2 regions of the Sporosarcina sp. P19 genome follow, and region 2 is predicted to be linked to the other one. Evidence: riboswitches for the same ligand, from Rfam matches in the RefSeq annotation. Region 2 holds a riboswitch; the other holds the start of a gene.
What was found. Region 2 has a riboswitch for lysine ahead of dapA (4-hydroxy-tetrahydrodipicolinate synthase). Riboswitches for the same ligand answer to the same signal wherever they lie in the genome.
Positions count from the first base shown of each region.

Region 1 (10,529 bases), on a different contig from region 2:
ATGTCTGAATTGGTACCTAAGAAATGAGCACCGTTACGTATCGCTAAACAAGCATCCGCGAGTTTATTGTATGTAACCTGACGATCAAGTCCCATTAAAACGACATCAGGATTCGTCGTGGTGATATGGATATTCTCAAGTTCTAGCGCTTCACGCAATCCTTCTTCACCAATCATCATGACATGCGCACCTTCAAAATGCTGTTTGCAATAACGGGCCAATGTCGTAGCAGAATTCATGATGAAATCCACTTCTGTATTCACACCAAAATCCGCTAGTTTCTTCTGTTGAGCAGTACGTGTCAGAGCCGCGTTATTCGTAATAAAATACGTTCCTTTACCTTCAGCTTGACACGCTGCAACGAAATCTACAGCTTCTTGAATAGGTTCACTACCGCGATACATCGTGCCGTCCAAATCGAAGCAATAAGCTTTATAGTGTCTCATCGTTCAGTCGGAAGAAACGCTGAGACTGGGCCTAATTCATTGGTTAAGTAATCTCGAACTTGTCCCGGGAATTGTTGTAGTTCGTTACGTGTCTCGCGAATTGATAGTACTACTTTATCTGAATCGACTTCCACGAATTGGCGGACAATCATTGGACGTAGTGAAATGAATGCTTTTAAAGGAAGAGCTTGCTCAGGTTGAATGACTTTTTCATCTTCAAGAATGTCGATAATATCGTCGTAACTTCCCGGATCACGCATGATGAATCCGTCGATCATAGAATTCCCTACATCAATGATTCCTTCAATCAAGCCATGCGCAATTCGCTCTACAGCTAGCTTATTTACATCGCTTTGTAGCCAGTTTGTTTCCTTTTCAAAAATATCGAGTAACTGCTCCATATACACTAACGTTTTATTAATTTGATTTTGATCTACAAAATACATAATGTTCTTCCTCCTCATATACTTCATACTTCTATCTTACCATATTTATTGCAAAACGAATGAAAGCTCCGAGCAATTTTGCTCGAAGCTTTCATTTTTATTGTTCCTCTTTTGGAGTAGATGTTCTTTCAGGATTTACTTCCTCTACAACTTCCACTTCTTTTGGCTCCGGTTGTACTTTTCCGATCTTTTTCAAGATGAAATACGCACAACCGAAATTACAGTATTCATAAATATAATCTTGGACGGTACTGATTTTTGTTTCATATGTGGATTTGGAATTACGATCTTCAAAAAAGCCTTTTAATCGTAATTGACCATACCCCCAGTCACCCAAAATAAAGTCATACTTTAACAGTACTTCGCTAAAGCGTTCATTCAAGGCTTCTTCATCGAAACCATCGCGAAACTCTTCTGCAATTTCATACTGCATATTCTCTAAAATAACCATTCTCTGCTTCACTTCCATTTAACTGCTCGCTTGTCCTTCAAGTTTCAGCAGTTCGTCACCTTGGCGCTGTCTCTCTTTAGCCGAAGCATTAACTTGCTCGTCTGCATGGTAGCTTGAACGCACAAGCGGCCCCGCCTCACAATGGGAGAATCCTTTAGTCATTGCAATTTTACGCAATTCACCAAACTCATCGGGCGAATAATATTTTACTACTTTAGCGTGTTTTTTTGTTGGTTGCAAGTATTGACCAATTGTCATGATGTCTACGTCGTGTGCACGCAGATCATCCATAGTCTCAATAATTTCTTCTACTGTTTCTCCAAGTCCAACCATTAATGAAGACTTCGTCGGGATTTCAGGATACATTTCTTTTGCACGTTGGAGTAATTCAAGTGAACGATCATATGTTGCACGTGCACGAATTCTTGGCGTTAGACGGCGTACGGTTTCGATATTATGATTTAAAATATCTGGTTTTGCATCCATCAAACGTTGCAAGTTTTCTTTATCTCCACCCATATCCGAAGGTAGTACTTCAATAGTAGTAAATGGGTTTTTTCTGCGTATCGCACGAATGGTTTCCGCGAAAATAGCAGATCCTCCGTCTTTCAAATCATCGCGTGCTACGGCAGTGACCACAGCATGTTTCAAATTCATCAATTCAACTGATTCCGCTACGCGTTCCGGTTCAGCGGTGTCAAGTTCATTAGGTAAACCTGTTTTTACTGCACAGAAACGACATGCACGCGTACACACAGCACCTAGGATCATAAAGGTAGCTGTACGTCGCTCGCCCCAGCACTCATGAATGTTCGGGCAACGTGCTTCTTCACATACTGTATTCAAGTTTTTCTCGCGCATTAATTTCTTTAAACCTGTATAGTTCTCGTTGGTATTTAGCTTAATTTTCAGCCAATCCGGCTTTCTAATATGCTCAGATTTTCTTCCTGTCTCAGGTTTGCATGACAACGCTACCGACTCCATTCTGTTGATAGATTCTACTCATGTCAATGTAACATAAATTCAGATAACCTTCAATTATAGTTGACACACATTGCAAGCAATTAGGTAAGCGAGTAGAAATTTGGAATATGGTGACTGATTTTGGATTTCCGTTGCAGCGGTGGATGATTTTTTTATACATGTGGCATTGACCCCTTCCTTTGCTTAAGCATCCTCCTGCAGCGCCGATCAACGGTGCACTCCCCTTTCCCAAATAGTAATTCACAACAAAAAAACACTTGCAACCAACTATCTGGCTGCAAGTGTACATCGTTTACTGTTCGGTTTTGAATTTCTTTTTGAACTTACTGAGGATCGTAGCATAAAAGATGCTAATAAATAGACCGCCCCAGATGATCGTTACGCCGAGTAGCATCATGAGGATGGCAGAACCGCTCATTCCTGTATCCATTTATAGCCCCCCTTTATTTTCATCATAATCTGATGTAATTCTTGTGTTGTCTTTCCATTTTAGTGATGTGAAAACGATCGACATGACAAACGCACCAATTGCAACCGGCCATCCAATTGTCCATAAGAACGATGTTGGATATCCTTCATAGTTTTCTGCAATATTGTCTTTAATTAGGAAGAATAACATAGTTCCCAATACTAGCGGTGTGATGAATGATAACGATACTTTCCACCACCAGCCAAGACGAATATCTGATACTGCATTGGCATGTTGCTCGAACAGTCCAAGTTTTCTGAACACCCAAGCTAGTAAGATGACCTCGACCAGACCGATGACTGCGATACCGAATTGGTTAATGAAGTAATCCGCCACGTCCAAGAAGTATAAACCGCCATTCGTTGCATACAGCATGGAGATGACTGCTGACAGTCCGACTCCGATCGTAACTGAACGACGTCTTGACATGTTAAACTTGTCTGACATACCCGCGATGTACGTTTCACAAATCGAGATGAGTGATGTAATTCCGGCAAGCGTCAGTGACAGGAAGAAGAATGCACCGAACAGTCCATTTAACCCTGGCATTTGATTAATAATTTCAGGGAATACGACGAACGCAAGCCCTACACCTGCAGTAGCTACGTCTGCTACATCTACTCCTTGATTAGTTGCCATGAATCCTAATACTGCGAAGACTCCGATACCTGCCAGTAACTCAACAGAAGAGTTGGCGAAGCCTGTAATAAAGGCGTTATTTGTAATATCTGATTTCTTCGGTAAGTAACTAGAATACGTGATCATGATAGCAAACGCGATTGATAAACTGAAGAAGATATGTCCGTACGCTGCAACCCATACACGCGGGTTGAGTAACTTATCGACATCAGGTTTAAAGAATGCATCTAGTCCTACCATGGCTCCATCCAGTGTGATTGCACGGATGACGACGAATAAGAAGAGTAAGAAAAGTACAGGTATAAATATCCGGTTCGCCAACTCAATCCCTTTCTTGACTCCACCAAGTAGTATGATGTAACAAATGACCCAGACGAGCAGTAATGGCAATGCCACGCCACCTACGAGTCCTCCAACTTCCCCAGGATTATCCGCTAAGTTCAGGACGTCGCCGAAGAAGAATGCTTCTGGATCTTTCCCCCATGATAAGCCGAATGAATAGACCGTATATTTCATGGCCCATGCAATGATGACAGCATAGTAGGTAGAAATGACGAAGGATACAAAGATTCCCCACCAGCCTAGAAACTCCGTCTTTTTCCCATTCAGACGGAAAAATGAAAGCGGAGCTGATCCACGATATTTATGACCAATCGTGAATTCCATGATAAGAATCGGAATACCTGCCGTTAAAAGTGCAAATAAGTACGGGATAAAAAATGCACCGCCGCCATTTTCATACGCTACATAAGGAAAGCGCCAAATGTTCCCAAGTCCAATAGCTGATCCGACTGCAGCCAGTATAAAACCTGCTCTCGTTCCCCACTGTGAACGATTTTCCATACAACTCACCTCTTTTTTTGTTATTTTACAAAACTTTCACCATTCAATTTATTCTGATAATTGTAGTTCCGTATATTTAGTATAAACAGCCCAATTAGAGATGTCAAAACAAATTTAGACTAAGAATGAAGTAATTATCACTCTTAGTCTAAATGGTAAACTATGCTATTTGTCCTGCTCGTTGCTTTCCTTTTGCACTCAAGTACGTAAATAAAACTATTAAGGTAATAATAACAGCTACTAAGCCGATCCAGACAGACCCAGTCAGCCCGAGAACGATGTACCCTATTACTGCTACACTAGCTGCGACCAACGCATAAGGCAACTGTGTGGCTACGTGATCCATATGGTTACAGCCTGCTCCAGTAGAAGACAGGATCGTCGTATCAGATATCGGTGAACAGTGATCTCCGAATACCGCACCTGCAAGTACCGCCGACAATGCTGGTAATAGTAACTCTGGAGCCGCATTGACCATGATCGTACCTGCTATCGGCATTAAGATACCGAAAGATCCCCACGAAGTACCCGTCGAGAACGCCATTAATCCTGCTAATACGAAGATCAGTACTGGAAGGAAAGTGACGGGAATATTCATTCGTTCTACCATCGTAGAAAGGAATAGACCTGTATCTAGGGAAGCTATTAAGTCAGTCAATCCCCAAGCGAAGATTAAGATGAGAATTGCAGGCATCATCGCCTTGACTCCACTAATAAACGCGCGTCCCATCCATGAAACACTTGCTGTTTCGTTCTTTTTCATTTGTAGAATATATAACAACATAGCTAGCAATGTAGCCGTTACACCACCAATTACCAACGAAAACGGTACATCGGTATTTTCAAAAATAGCCCAAATATCGAAAACGCCCGCTTCTTTATAGCCTGTATAAATCATCATACCAAGCGTTACCGCAATCAACGTTACGATCGGTGCAACTAAATCGCGAACTTTTCCGTACGTATGCTCAGGGAATTCTTCTTTCAGCTGACCTGGGATTTCTTTATTTTGGTCATAAAGTTCGCCTTCAAACATAGCACGATCTTCATGCTTCTTCATTTCAAAGAAGTCATTATTCGTCCAAGCGAAGAAGAAGACCATGGACAATGTGGCAATAACATAGAAGTTCATCGGCGCCATCATGACGAAAGCAGTTAATGGTGAATAGCTGACCGCTGCTGTCGTACCTAGAATAAGTGCAAGTTGTCCAATCAAGAACGCGCCCCAACTAGAGATGGGTGATACGACACAGATGGGTGCTGATGTAGAGTCAATGAAATACGCTAATTTCGCCCGAGAGATCTTGTGCTGATCCGTAATCGGTCTTGCAATCTGTCCAACTGCCAAGGAATTGAAATAGTCATCCACAAAAATGGCAATTCCAAGTCCCATCGTCAACAGCTTCGCTCCACGTTTTGTACGGATACGAGTGACTGCCCAACGTGCAAATGCGGCGCTTCCTCCAGATAGACTGACGAATGCCGTAATGACACCTAATAATAATAGAAATAACATAATAAATATATTGTATGTATTGAGTCCTCCATCATAAAATGAAACTGTCATGGCCCTCCATACACCTTTTAATGTCTCTAACGGAGCAAAGTTCGCTAAAAGTAAAGCGGCTGTAACAATTCCTGCTCCTAATGATAATAATACTCTCCTCGTCGCTAACACCATCACGATGGCGATAATAGGAGGCAAAATAGAGATCCACGATCCGATCATTGTAATTCCTCCTCTTTCTAGTTGCTAGATGATATCGAAATGCAGAAGATCTTTCGAAGAGTGGAAAGCCCATAATATCCTGTAATTCCTTAATTTCCCGATAAAAAAGCCGCCCCCACAGGCACTAACATGTGTGTAGGGGTCGGCCAACCAATTCATCAAGCAATACATGAATAAATCGCAGTACAATTGGCTACTGTAGCTCTCCATACATTTATCAGTGTATGACAGTGTCATTCCTTTTCGAAATGACCCCAACTTGAGAAGCGGACTCTTCTCAAACTTCGGCATTGCCTCCTTTCGCTCGCGGTCATAGATGTCACTCTCTCGCTAGGTACTCATAAACAATGCAGCCTCTACGTAAGTCTCGATATTCTTCTATTCTCAGTGTAGCAATAATCGACAGCGTTCACAATACCTTTTACTCCTTCTTCTCAAGCGGAACTTCGATTTGTGCTGGCGTTTGCTCTCCTTTCGAATAAATTTGTGGTACCTTCCCTCTAATCAAACCAATCGCAATCGGTATTTTCTGCTCTATAACACTTCTACTTGTTGCTAGCGGAACAATAATCTGCACATTGACTTGTAACATTAAATACACTTCTACATAAGCATTATTGATGCCAAATTCACGAATATCTGTTTCTACTGTCGCGTGCACATCTCCAACGACATGGAAGCGAATAGGAATTTTCGGTCCCAAGTTACCGAGCAACGGGATATTCGCCGCTTGCCCAATCGGAACGAAAAATACAATACCTTGTTCTTTTTCCATCCGATCGGGATTATACTCGAGATCTCCGAGTGGCGGTAACATATCCAAGTCTCCGCCTTCTGCACGCTCTAAATGATTTTCTACGAGCTGATGAATTTCTGACATGACCTGGCTAATGATTTCTGCGTTAAACTTGGTCGTCACCGTATCTGTCGTATCATCGGGGACGTTTTCGATAATTTCATTGACATCGTACACACTGGTAGACCGATTATTAATGGCTTGACTGATGACGTGGCTGGCTATTTTTTGCGTTTGTACTTCAGCATATTGTGTGTAGATTGGCGTTAACTGTTTGTTGACCGTATAGAAAAATATCGCCACACCCACCAAAATGCTCGGGATGACAAAGCGCAGTACGATTTTGCCATAATTATTTCTCTTTGGCCGTTTTTGATTCGTATAAAACCGCATAAAAAACGCCTCCTACTTCACATTATGCAAAATAGGAGGCGTACATAACTAGCGTTCATTGAAATATTTTCTTCCATACCAACCGAGAATATCGCGAAGCATTTCTGGCATGATATATTCCTTCTTCGCTTCTTTTAGTATTGGATAGAAAAAGCCAAACGTGAACATATCAAGTGTTGCCAACGTATACATCTCACCTGGCTCCACCAAACGGTTTCCCGCGAATAATTGTCCGTCATTGTTACGGTATAAGTGCTCATGTATCATGCTGCCCATCAGTGTGCCGCGAAAACCTAGACCTTTTATCGGAAGTTTTGTCCACTTTGGATCAAGTGACTGCTCGTAGACCGTCAATAAATCAGTACCATCCAAATGAATAAGGCACGGATTGATTGGATGAGGTAATAAGGAGTGCAAATCCCCTTTTGTCACCCAACCTTTATCTAAACTACCAAGGAAAATTCCTGCGTTGAATAACGCGCAGTCGGCATCCAGATACGTCAGTAACGCACGGCCAAAAAGCGAGGATAATGGACTGTCTCCTGTAAGACGCTGTGATAAAGGTGAAGGATTGTAAAACACTGGCACTTGCAACGTTTCTTCTCCTTTAGCAAATAAGGAATTCACTTCTTCCATATCTTCTTCTGTCATTTCCATGAGCTGTGTTGGAAAAACTTCTGCTTTCATATGAACGACTTGACCTGTCATACGGTCTACATCGATTTGGACATGACCGACATAATGACCGAACTTCTCTGCTGCCGCAAGTAGCGTGTCGTCAATCCACTCGCCATTTGGCAACAAATGATGCGTATGTGCGCCTAAAATAACATCGATCTCTGGGCATTGCGCAGCCAATAGACGATCTTCATTGATTCCTAAGTGAGAGAGACAAACGATGACATCGCATTGGGTACGCAAGTTTCGTGCCACCTCCTGCAACGCTGCGTGCGGTTCAGCTACGCTCCAGCCGAGTTGGTCATAAAAGGCGTAGTATGGTGCTGTGGCACCTATGACACCGATACGCACACCATCTGTGGTCTCAAATACTTTAGACATCTTCGCCCAGTATGGCAGCTTACCGTCTAATTCTGTCAGATTGCAGAGCACTACATCAAATTTTGCATCTTCATATACTATATTCAGCGCTTCCTTAGACATGGTGATTCCTTCATTATTTCCAATTGTCACTGCGTCGTATCCTGCTTTATTTAATAATTCGATATTTCCTTTACCTTCTGTTCCTTCGGTAAACGGATGAGATCGGTCAATATGGTCTCCTATATCAAATAAAAAATAACACTCTCCATCGGCTTCAGCTTGTTGCTTGCGCTGCTGAAGAAAGTGATGGATTTGCGGCCAATTTTCGAAATGACTATGGATGTCATTCGTATGATAAATGTGAATCGTCTCTACCGTTTCTTCCATATTTGTCAACCCCAAATCCCCTCATAGATGGAACGTAGTCCAAAGACGAGTAAAATGATGCGTATGACTAAAACTAATGTATCGGATTTCATTTTGCTGTTTAAATAGGCTCCAAGCATTCCACCGAAATAGGCTCCTGGCACGACAGGAATCGTATAGAGCCACGGCACATGACCGAGTGAAATATGCGAAATCGAGTTGACGAGTGCGGATAAAAACACCATAAGCATCGATGTCGCGACCGCTACGTGCGGTGGGAACAAGAATAATAAAATCATAGCTGGCACGATCATCGTACCGCCACCGATTCCGAATAACCCCGACGTAAATCCGATAAATAATGCTAATAGGATGGCGAACCAAATCGGGTATCCATAAATATGCGTTTGACCTTGAGGGTCCGTAAATTTAATCTTTTTCCCATTGTCTACAAACCATCTAATCGGCTTCAAATATTTTCTCGTTAGTAACAGTGTAGATAAAACTATGAGCAATATGCCAAAATATAAATTAAATGATTGCAAACTTACGTTTTTATTAACCAACGCACCGATTACGATACCTGGTATACTTGCAGTGAAAAATAGAAATGCACTGCGATAATCAATCGTCCTCACTTTCATATAGGACAGTGTCGATCCAAGTCCATTCGCAATCATCATAATGACCGACAAGCCCACTACACTTTGCGGAGTAATATCTGGAATCATCCCAAGATTTAATCCGACAAATAACGTGACAGGGACCAGAATTGTTCCGCCGCCAAGACCGGCAATCGAACCGATAATGCCGGAGGCCAAACCAATTAAGGCGAGTGCTACAAATTCCATTACTGATCCCCCTCAAATAAATCCATCTGCTTAGTGAGAGGCTGACCGTATTCTATGTTGAGTAGTCCTGCAAATTGTTTGGCGTTCTTCGCTGCATGCTGACCGGAGTTATTATTAAAGATGACAAACACTTCTTCAGCCTGTTTCTCCAGATGTTTAACGATTTCACTCATACTCTCTAACTCTTTTTCATTATAATCATACAGATAGCGAACTTTACGCCACGCTTTACTATCCCCCATCGTATTGACCCAACCTTTATCATTGCGCCCGTGGAGACGTAATAAAACTTTCTGGTCAGTCGCAATCGGAACTAGCGGCACACTTCCATCCCCTACTTGTGGCTCATCACAGACCACATGGATGACATGTAAGCTCTTCAGAAAATTGAGTGTTTTCTCTTTATACGCTGGAGAATACCATGTTTGATTACGAAATTCTACTGCAATTGGCAACGGCTGTAATTGTTCATGCACATAGCGAATGCGGTCCACGTTTTCCTTCTTGCAATCAAACCAAGGTGGAAACTGCACAAGTACCATCGCAAGCTTTCCCGCCTCAACAAACGACGTCAGCGACAGCTTAAACAATGAGAACATCTCTTCTTCAGAATCATACGGGATCTTCCCACGCTGATGGCCCGTGATGCCCTGATACGCTTTCACTACAAATTGGAAATTTGCGGGCGTTTCCTCTGTCCACTTATCCATTACTTTCTTTGATTGTATCGCATAAAACGTCGAATCCAACTCAACAATTGGAAAGTGTTTACTATAATCTATAAGTTTTTTATTCGCAACTGTATTCTCATTATATAGGCTTGGATGGTCTCCCCACCCTGTCAGGCCAACATGGATCATGAAAAGCCCTCCTCCTTTTATCTTTAGCTTAGTGTATCATATCTTATGTATTTTCGGAAAAATCGTACTCTCTAACTCGGTTTTAGTATTTTCAATATTGAGCTTAATCATATCGATATCATTTCCAAATAAAAAAGCGTCTCGAGAAATGATTCCCGAAACGCTACGTCTATAATTAACCTTGCCACGCGCTCATTCCACCGCGTACATTCGTT
Region 1 covers NZ_PDYR01000021.1:554-11,082, forward strand. Annotated here, with positions in the region: gene CSV74_RS15520 (TIGR01457 family HAD-type hydrolase) at 1-446, opposite strand, end outside; gene CSV74_RS15525 (DUF86 domain-containing protein) at 443-892, opposite strand; gene CSV74_RS15530 (YutD family protein) at 990-1,343, opposite strand; gene lipA (lipoyl synthase) at 1,362-2,327, opposite strand; gene CSV74_RS16545 (methionine/alanine import family NSS transporter small subunit) at 2,620-2,757, opposite strand; gene CSV74_RS15540 (sodium-dependent transporter) at 2,758-4,278, opposite strand; gene CSV74_RS15545 (Na+/H+ antiporter NhaC family protein) at 4,439-6,007, opposite strand; lysine riboswitch at 6,199-6,374, opposite strand; gene yunB (sporulation protein YunB) at 6,429-7,196, opposite strand; gene CSV74_RS15560 (bifunctional metallophosphatase/5'-nucleotidase) at 7,245-8,624, opposite strand; gene CSV74_RS15565 (sulfite exporter TauE/SafE family protein) at 8,630-9,454, opposite strand; gene CSV74_RS15570 (DUF72 domain-containing protein) at 9,454-10,314, opposite strand; gene CSV74_RS15575 (rhodanese-like domain-containing protein) at 10,490-10,529, opposite strand, start outside.
Region 1: another riboswitch for lysine. It lies ahead of CSV74_RS15545 (Na+/H+ antiporter NhaC family protein); the one in region 2 lies ahead of dapA (4-hydroxy-tetrahydrodipicolinate synthase).

Region 2 (10,529 bases):
GGTGAGCAGAAGAAGCAATGGCTCGAGCCTTTACTTGCAGGAGAGATCCGCTCAGCGTTTGCGATGACGGAGAAAGATGTGGCGTCGAGTGATGCGACGAATATTGAATCAAGTATTGTGCGCGACGGTGATGAGTATGTGATAAACGGTAGGAAGTGGTGGACTTCAGGCGCAGGGGATCCTCGTTGTAAAGTGATGATCTTTATGGGCAAGAGTGATCCGAACGCAGCGAAACATGAACAGCAATCGATGATTCTTGTGCCCATGGATGCGGAAGGCGTAACAGTGGAGCGCATGCTACCTGTTTTCGGCTATGATGATGCACCGCATGGACACGCAGAAATTCTCTTTACCAATGTACGTGTGCCAGCAGAAAATATATTATGGGGTGAAGGGAAAGGATTTGCGATTGCGCAAGGCAGATTAGGGCCTGGCCGAATTCACCATTGTATGCGTTTGATTGGAGCGGCTGAACGTTCGCTTGAATTGATGTGCAAAAGAACGAGTGAACGAGAGACGTTTGGACAGAAAATATCCAATCACGGTGTCGTGCAGCAATGGATTGCGGAATCACGAATGGATATTGAGCAGGCGCGTCTGCTGACATTAAAAGCCGCGTACATGATGGATACGGTCGGCAATAAAGTTGCGAAAGCTGAAATCGCTATGATTAAAGTGGTAGCACCGAATATGGCGTTGCGTGTGATTGATCGGGCGATTCAAGCATTTGGCGGAGCGGGTGTTAGTGAAGACTTCCCGATTGCGTATATGTATGCAGCAGCGCGGACGTTGCGTATTGCAGACGGTCCGGATGAAGTGCATTCGAGACAGATTGCTAGTTTGGAATTGAAAAATTACAGATAAATATTGGATACAATAGGTTTTCTATTTCGTTCGTTTTGCATGAGGATTCGATCCGCTGAAATGTGATATAGTATGAGGTAAATAACATGAAGAGGGTCGAGGAATGAGTATGAAAGCTAAAATTACACAAGCAAGTGTGTTGTTGTTTGAAGAAAAAGGATTTAGCGATACATCGATTCAAGATATAGTCGAAGCAATCGGTGTGACAAAAGGGACATTTTATTATTATTTCAATAGTAAAGAGCAATTATTGATGGAAATTCATCTCGAATATATTTCGGATTTGCTAAAACGCCAACAGACGATTTTAGAATCGGATCATTTATCAGGTCGTGAAAAGCTTGAAGCCATTATCGCGTTGCTAATCCATGATATTCAGTATAACGGGCCGAGTGGTCGTGTGTTTTTCCGTGAAATGCGCCATTTAGTTGAACAGAATGTCGATACCATTGAAAAACAACGAGATCTATTTCGTCTAAATATCGAGCAGCTGATCACGGATAGCATCGAAGCGGGTGAATTCCGCCAAGACTTGCGTGCAGATATTGTGGCTTTTGGCGTATTAGGCATTACGAATTATAGCTACAACTGGTTTAATCCAAAAGGGAATATGTCCGCCGATGAATTGGTTGAACTATTTTCGAGTCTATTGCTTGAAGGAATCATTCCACGCTAAGCTGAGAAATCAGCTTACGCACAACATACCTACTGGTTAGTATAAAGGAGGATTAACTATGGAGAATGCTACTACAATTAATGTTCGGTCTGGGGAAGAACTGAATAAAGAGAAGCTACAACACTTTATTCGAGAACATATTCCAGAAGCACCAGAAGGAGAATTGCACATTCGTCAGTTCAGTGCAGGGCATTCCAATTTAACGTATCTTCTGCAAATTAATGAATGGCAAGCGGTATTACGCAGACCGCCGCTAGGGCCGGTTGCACCGAAAGCGCATGATATGGAGAGGGAATATCAAATTTTATCGAGTTTGCATCCGTATTTTATACCGGCTCCAAAACCATATGTCTTTTCTAATGATGAAGAGATTGTTGGAAGTCCGTTTTTCATTATGGAACGTCGGAATGGCATCGTGCTAGACACCGAATTCCCTGCCGACACGGTGTATACGCCTGAACTCGGCCGGAAGATTTCCGAATTACTAGTGGAGCAACTCGTTAGCCTGCATCAAGTGGATTATAAGAAAACGAAGTTTGTGGATATGGTGAAACCTGAAGGCTTTATGGAGCGACAAGTTGCGGGGTGGATCGGGCGCTATGAACGTGCGAAAACGGATGACGTGAAAGATTTGGACGAATTGACCGAGTACTTGAAGCGTAATGTGCCGGAGTCCGCAGAGCCTACGATTATTCATTATGATTATAAATTAAACAATGCGATGTTTTCGGAAGACTATTCTGAAATGACAGGGCTGTTTGACTGGGAAATGACGACCGTAGGTGATCCGCTCGCTGATGTGGGCGCTGCGATGAGTTATTGGATTCAGGCAGACGATCCTGAAATGCTGAAAAAAGGACTTGGCAAACCACCGGTCACAGTACTGGCAGGGTTTTTTACGAGAGATGAATTTATCGAACGTTATGCGGAGAAGAGCGGACGTGATGTCAGTACAATTGATTATTATTTGACGTTTGCGTATTTTAAGTTGGCGGTCATTTGCCAGCAGATTTATTACCGCTATAAAAAGGGACAAACGCAAGATCAACGTTTTGCTCACTTCAATGTGTTTGTTGAAAATCTGATTCAGTACGCGTTAATTAGCGCTAGGAAGTAAGAGGTGACAGGGTGAGAATTCATTTGCTTTTTAAGAAAGAAGAGTTGAATGAGGCGAAGCTCAATGCGACCAAAACAGTTGTAGTCTTTGATGTGTTATTAGCGACTTCTACGATTTCTGCCTGCCTGTCGTTTGGCGCACGGACAGTGATTCCAGTAGCTGATGAAGAGGAAGCGCGTGAAATTGCGGAAAATTTACCGACTGAAGAGTATTGTATGGCTGGTGAATGGAACGGTTTACCTATAGAAGGGTTTTCCTATCCATTGCCGCTAGCCCTTCAAGGGGAAGTTGCGGGTAAAACGTTAATATTGCGAACGACTAACGGTACAGTGGCCATCCGAAAAGCTGCAGCTGCGCGTAAAGTATGGATTGCTTCATTACTTAATAGTCCAGCAGTTGCCAGAAAAGTATATGAAGAATATGAAGATGAAACGATTTTGCTCACTTGTGCAGGATCTGCCAATCAATTTTGCTTAGAAGACTTCTACGGTGCAGGGTACTTTTTGTCCGAGCTGATTCAGCTAGCAGGGGAGAATGCTGTTCAATTAACGGACAGTGCTCTCGGAGCCAAGTCGTTCTATGAGAATCAGAAAGATCAAAATGAAATGTTACTCGCACAAACGCAAGTAGGCAGAGCGATGCTGGAGATGGGTGTAGGTGAAGATTTACATTTCGTCAGTCAAAAAGGGCAGTTGGAGGTCGCGCCTTATTTGTCTGGACAGAAAGTCATCTGTGATACGTGTATAAGCGTATACAATAATTGAGGAGTGAATCGTATGAAACATACAGCCCATTTTGAATTTTGGCCGCCACGCATTGCAAAATCCCTTACATTACCTGAAACAACGATTTATGATAATTTGGCGATCACTGTGAAGAAATATCCGAATAAAACTGCGTATGAATTTTATGGCGGATCTGCAACATACAGTCAATTACTGGACGAAACAGAGAAGATGGCAGGGTATTTGGAACAAGAGTGCCAGGTGAAGCAAGGTGATCGTGTCTTGTTGCTTATGCAGAACTCGCCCCAATTTCTTGTGAGTTTATTTGCGATATTGCGTGTGCGAGCAGTAGTGGTCGCGATCAATCCGATGAGTACGACTAATGATTTGCAGTTTTTCCTAGAAGACGGCGATATTCGACTGGCGTTTATTGGACAGGAACTGTATCCGAAACTAGAGCCGTTAATAGGTACGACGACACTTCAAACAGTAATTTCTGCCGCTTATTCGGATTATATTGATGAAGGAAAAGCGTTGGCTGAAATTCCTGGAGAAGTAAAGGCGCCTGCTAAAAAACTAGCGAAGACTGTTTCGTGGAAATCCGCGTTGGATGCGGCTCAAACTCCGTCAGACTACGCAGGTGAGAGTGACGATATGGCGATGATTCCGTATACGTCAGGAACGACAGGAGCCCCTAAAGGATGTATTCATACGAATCGTACGGTGCAGGCCAATACGACAGGTTCCTATCACTGGATGACGATGAGTCCGGACACGGTCGTATTGACAAGTTTGCCTTTATTTCATGTGACTGGACTCACGCATAGTGCGTTGAATCCTATTTTGGCAGGGAGTAATATGGTGATTCTGACGAGATGGGATCGCGACTATGCGATGAAGGCGATCGAGCAGTTTCAAGTTAGTCACTGGATCAACATTAGTACGATGCTGATCGATTTCCTTGCGAATACTAAACTCGCGGATTATGATATTTCGTCTCTGGAGATTGTCGGTGGCGGAGGAGCTACGCTTCCTATCGCAGTGGGTGAAAAACTGCGTCAACGAACGGGACTTGATTATGTAGAAGGGTACGGTCTATCCGAAACGATGTCGCATACTCATTTCAATCCGCCAAACCGTCCTAAGTTGCAATGTCTTGGTATTCCGGCATTCGGTGTAGATGCCCGCATTATTGATCCGACGACAGGAGAAGAGCTCGGAGTAGAAGAGGAAGGCGAGCTGGTGGTCCATGCGCCTCAGATGTTTAAAGGCTACTATAATCAGGAAGAAGAAACGAAAGCGAGTCATATGATGCTAGACGGTATACAATTCTTCCGCACTGGCGATATCGTGCGAATTGATAACGAAGGCTATTTCTTTATCGTAGACCGCGTCAAGCGGATGATTAATGCGGCCGGCTTTAAAGTGTGGCCGACGGAAGTGGAGTCAATCCTTTATAAACATCCGGCGGTTCAGCAAGCATGTGTCGTTCGGTCTCCTGATGAAGTGCGTGGTGAAACGGTTAAAGCACTCATTATTTTGGATCCAGAATATAAAGAAAGTGTAACGGGCGAAGAGATTATCGAGTGGTCGAAGGGGCAGATGGCTAGCTATAAATACCCGCGAATTGTCGAATTTCGGGATAGTTTCCCGACTACGAGTAGTGGGAAAATCTTGTGGCGTCAGTTGCAGGATGCGTAAAAGATAACTAGATGAAACACCATGACTATTATATAGAAGTGACTCAAAAAGCTGCACCGAATAGACCGAATCTTGCGGTCATCTCGGTGCAGCTTATAGTTGTTTCTATAAATCGATCAAAGACCGACTGCGGATTGATTACGAAGAGCTAGCAGGTCTTTCAACGACTCTACTTGTTCGTCAGGCAACGCAATCATTGGTAAACGAACGCCACCCACCGGTACACCTGTCAAGTTCAATGCAGCCTTTGTAGGTGAAGGGTTCGGAGCAGCAAACATCGCTTTCATGATCGGCAATAGACCGCGGTAGATGGTAGCCGCTTGCTTTGTATTACCTGTTTTGAATTGACGCACCATTTCTTGCATTTCATTGCCTATAATATGAGCGGAAACCGATACGACGCCTGTGCCGCCAATAGCTAGTACAGGAAGTGTAGACGAGTCATCACCTGTATAAACAAAGAAGTCGTCTTCCGTATGCTCGATAATCGCTGCAACAGCATCTAGATCACCGCTTGCTTCTTTGACAGACGTAATATTCGAAACGTTGTTAGCTAATCGGATAATCGTATCGGGGAGCATATTTACAGCGCTACGTCCCGGGATATTATAGAGCATGATCGGTAATGTAGTCGTTTGTGCAATCGTTTGGAAGTGCTGGTACAACCCTTCTTGACACGGCTTATTATAGTACGGCACGACAAGCATGATTCCGTCGACGCCAGCTTCTTCTGCTTGAATCGTCAAGTCAATGGACTCTCTTGTACTGTTCGTTCCTGTACCTGCAATAACCGGTGCACGACCTGCAACTGTTTGCACAGTGAACTTGAATAGTTCCACTTTCTCTTGCGCAGTAAGAGTAGGGGACTCACCTGTCGTACCTGCGACGACTAATGCGTCTGTTCCATTGGCTAGTAAGTGATTGATTAAGTTTTGTGTTGCTGGGTAATCGATGTCTCCTCTTTCATCAAACGGAGTAACCATCGCTGTCATAATTGATCCGAAATTCATTATTCTCCACATCCTATCATTTTATTAAGAAACATAGAGGTGGGGGCGATACGTAATTGAACGCAAAAAGCAACAACGAGGGCTCGCTGTTGCGTTGAAATAATGAATTATTTCTTTGCACGAGATAGCCCACCATATAGTCTCCTATATGACAATCCTGCACTTGTTCAGTCCAGGATCAGCTTAGAGATCATGAGCATCTCGCCGCTTCGGCAAATTCCCCTTTCCACAATCTTCACAGAACCTCATGATTCTCCGATTGTGTACTAATGGTTTTTGCGCCTCTATCCTTATTTCCGAATTATCGAAATAAGTGAAAGTTTAATTAACCTTACTGTACTTGGTATTCGAAGAAATAGCAACCTTAATTTTTCTAGATGTTTTATAGGTGTACCTTCTGTCTATCTATGACACATTGTGCAATAATACGTCAACCCGTGTATCGTAGTCGCCTCATTCCTTCGACAATTCGTGGCCCAGTATTGTGTTAGCCACCAAAAAGTGCTATCTTATCAGTATAATAGCCTAAGCTTAGACTGGGCTTTTCTTGCTTGATTTATGCATTATATGTTTTCTGAAAAGGGGAATTCGATGAGTACTATACATGAGTCCGCGAATAACAGGCCGGAAGAGTTACAGCGTTTATTGGATAAAGAATTATTACAACTGGAGAAAATTACGATTGAAGATTTCGAAGTAGATCCTATTGAGAAGCCCGTTACGCAAGAAGACTTGAAGCAGTTTCAGCAGTTTACATCGACCAGTTTCCGCTCTCTAGAAGAGTTGCTCGAAAGCAATCAAGCTGTTTTGCCCGTTGATGAGGCCATTACACGTTTGCAAGATGAAGCATTGCAAGACCGTGTACAAATGGCGAAACGTGCAGTGCAGATCTTTACTTTATTTGAAGATGTACGTCAGACGGTTGACCCTGAATCTGTCGATTTAATTGCACAGCTAGACGCAGCGATGGATCAAGCACATCTTTTACTTGAAGAAATCGGTATACAAGAGTTATCGGTCTATGATGAGTATTTCGATGAAAGTTATATGGAAGCAGTTGGAACTATACCCGTTGAAGAAGCGCAAGGAATCGAGCGTTTTAAAGTAGCGGCTGTATTCCGTAGAGCCTTTTCAATAGAAGGTCTAGTCATTCAAGATGCATTAGTGAAAACGGTTTCGTAAAAGGGGGGACGTTTATGACGAGCATTACAAATGATCAATGGGTGAGTCACTACGTACGCCCGTTTAGTAGGTGGAGGTGATTCGATGAGTTCATTCACTAACGTTCCTATGCTGATTCAGCAAATGCAACAAGCCATACGACAGAAGCGTTACACGCTGGCGCTTGATACGATACGCGAACTGGAAAAGCTGAATGTTAGCCGTAAGCAAATTCTGTGGCATAAAGCATTGCTTGAAAGTAAGGTCGGGAATTTGCATGTGGCCTTAGCCTACTTAAAGGAATTAGATAGCGACGAGCTACATGCTATCAAGTTACAGCAAACGATCGTCGACAATTGGGACACGTATACGCAGATCATCGCTAAATATAACGATGCCGTATCGGAAATTCAGTTAGGATTTGGCGAAAAAGCACTACATATTATCGATCACGCGATGGAACTTGCAGGAAAACTGCCTATTCCGATTGAATTATATCGCATGAAAACGGTGTTGTTGGCACGTTATGAAAGTGACCCTTTATCTCGCTATACGGCGGGGTTACCTATGTATGCGCTTGATGATCCGACAATCAAACGTGTCGTGGCGGCAGAACCTCCACGTCCAGATATCCCACGGCCGATTCCGAAGCCGAAAGTTAAGCGTAAGCTAAAAAAAGAAGCGGCAGTACTACTCGCTAGTATAGCAACCGTCCTATTAGTATTCGTCGTCTGGTTAGTTGCCAATCTCATGGCACAGCCTGAAACCGCTACGGAGTCGCCAACTACAGCACCCGTGAAAAAGCCGGCTATAACGGAGACTGCGTCTAAGAAAGACGAGCCGGTTAAAGAAGTGGTCGCAACAACTAAAGAAGAAACTAAGCTTGAATTCGTTTCCGATGAAGCGGCGAGAACGTATTATAATGAAGGCTATAAGCAATTTATGAAAGAAGACTTCCCAGCGGCTGTGGTGTACTTGGAATATGCTATGCGTACGGAGGAAAGTGATTACTTCACGGACGATGCCTCGTACTTCCTAGCTTCGAGTTATTTGCGTGAGCAGAAGTATGAAGACGTGGTGAAAATCGCGAAAGCATTCCGTAAAGAAAAAGATGTGAATTATAAGGAATCACCTTATCGAGAGGGAATTCGTCTTCAAGCAAGCCGCGCTTTGTGGCAGCTTGGTAAGGAAACTCAAGCTATTTCGATTTTGGATGAGTTGATTAACAAGTCCGATGAAGATTGGGTGACGTATGAAGCGAGAGCTATGAAGAAGTTCGTAGTCGATGGTGAGAGTAGTAGTGAGGACGAGGAAGAGACTGGTTGAGTTAGCATGGGTTCGCGCTTTTTTGTGTCGATATCGCGCCATCCACCAGTGCGTCCAAACCACAAAAATAGAGCAATCCGTTAAGTCAACATGACTTAACGGATTGCTCCTTCTTTTATTCCAGTGATTTAATCAATTCAACATTATGTTTCTCCCACTCGGTCATCTTGCCATCGAAGGATGGATCCGGGCTGTACCAAGACTGTGAGCCAAAGTAGTTTTGCATTTCTTTTGATTTGAATACATAGCCATGTCGTGCATAGATTTCATTACGCGCTAAACGTAAATCATCTTTTGACAATCCTTTTAAATCGGATTCGTCGAGGAACACGTCACCGCTGTATGAGATGATGAAGTGGTCATTTGAAGCGTCAGCTGGAACTTCTTTAATCACCTCTTTGACAATAACGGTTTCGACGGGTTCTTCTTCCACGACGTCGTTTTGCACGACTGGCAAATCGTTGTCGGTTTCCACGTTCGTTGCAATGGCCAATTCTTTGATGGAATCAAAAGCGAGGTGAACTGATTGCTTCGCTCCAAATACGTTCGCCTGAATTTCTTCACGCACGCTTTCGTCATTCAAAGTCGTGGTCATTTTGATGGGATAAATTCCTGCCATATACGGGCCGAATTCTGCTTGTTCTTTACTCTTTTTAATATAGCCCATCTCGGTATCGTGAATGGATAGTACCGTTTCGTCTCCGATCGATTTCACTTTGAGGATATAGCCCGCTGGATTAATCGTATAGCGGGGAAAGAGGCCGAATCGCTTACCATCCGCACGTATGGAGAACATGCCGTCGTCGGTCGTTTCTCGTAAATTGTTTTCTATTACTTGTACGATGGAAGGGTTCTTCTCGACCAATGTAAGTAAGGCTTGTATGCTATCCCTGTTGATCGAAATCCGACTATCTTTCGGTACAATCAATTCATGCAACTCGTCTTGATCCTGCTCGATCAGTGCTGAAATGAATTGCTCTGTTATTGCCTTCCGACCATATTTATTTTCAATAGTGTAATAACCTATAATCGCGACAAGCACAGCAGTAATCAATAAAATGGGATACAGTGGTGTTTTCAATAACGAACGTTTTTTATTGGAATAGCGGGATGCAAGAAACGCTTTACAGTGTGTGCAGTACTCTTGCTGAATTGTATTCATTTCTTTACATATCGGACATTTTTTCATATAAATTCTCCTACTTCATGCTATGGCTCTATCTTTTGAAAGCGAGTATAGATACCAATGTAGTCAAGATTATACTATGACTGACGGGATTATTCTAGATGTAAGGACGGTTGTTGTGTAATGGAAGTAGGTCGCAGGATATTCATTCCAAGGAATGTTTCAAAATTCGTCATTTAAAGTAGTTCTATCATACGCCTAGTATGTATGAAGATGGTAAAAAGTGAGTTATAATGGTTTAAAAGAATCCCATATTACTAAAGTGTGGCAGGGAGGAAAAGAGGGGCGAATGAAAAGACGGCATCATGTAGTTTTGATTGCCTGCATTGGATTGCTGGCGGTACTTGGATTTAAAGGGGTAGTCAGTGCAGAAGCTGCTTCAAATGAGTTGTTGATAGAGTACGAAGAAAATCGTCAAACATTTTCTGTAGACGATAGCGTACCCGGTGTAGAAAGCCGCGAACCTATCACAGACAAAGTGGAGTTATGGAGCTTTACAGATTCTGCTGATACGCTATTAATGAAGGAACAACTTCTCAAAGATCCCAACGTCTTACATGTTGAACCGAACTATGAGCGCTATTCGCATGTTGTATTCAATGATCCTATTCTAGTGAAGCAGTGGTGGATACCACAAATGAAGCCGCAGTGGATGTGGTCTAGGGTGCAAGAACAAAAGAAAATGACCGTCGTGGCAGTCATTGATTCCGGCATTGATCTACAACATGAAGATTTACAGGGCCGAATTCAGCCAGGCGGTTAT
Region 2 covers NZ_PDYR01000005.1:43,474-54,002, reverse strand. Annotated here, with positions in the region: gene CSV74_RS07360 (acyl-CoA dehydrogenase) at 1-864, shown strand, start outside; gene CSV74_RS07355 (TetR/AcrR family transcriptional regulator) at 968-1,540, shown strand; gene CSV74_RS07350 (phosphotransferase family protein) at 1,599-2,657, shown strand; gene CSV74_RS07345 (2-phosphosulfolactate phosphatase) at 2,669-3,421, shown strand; gene CSV74_RS07340 (long-chain-fatty-acid--CoA ligase) at 3,434-5,083, shown strand; gene dapA (4-hydroxy-tetrahydrodipicolinate synthase) at 5,200-6,093, opposite strand; lysine riboswitch at 6,211-6,388, opposite strand; gene grpE (nucleotide exchange factor GrpE) at 6,685-7,275, shown strand; gene CSV74_RS07325 (tetratricopeptide repeat protein) at 7,360-8,580, shown strand; gene CSV74_RS07320 (YARHG domain-containing protein) at 8,696-9,769, opposite strand; gene CSV74_RS07315 (S8 family peptidase) at 10,056-10,529, shown strand, end outside.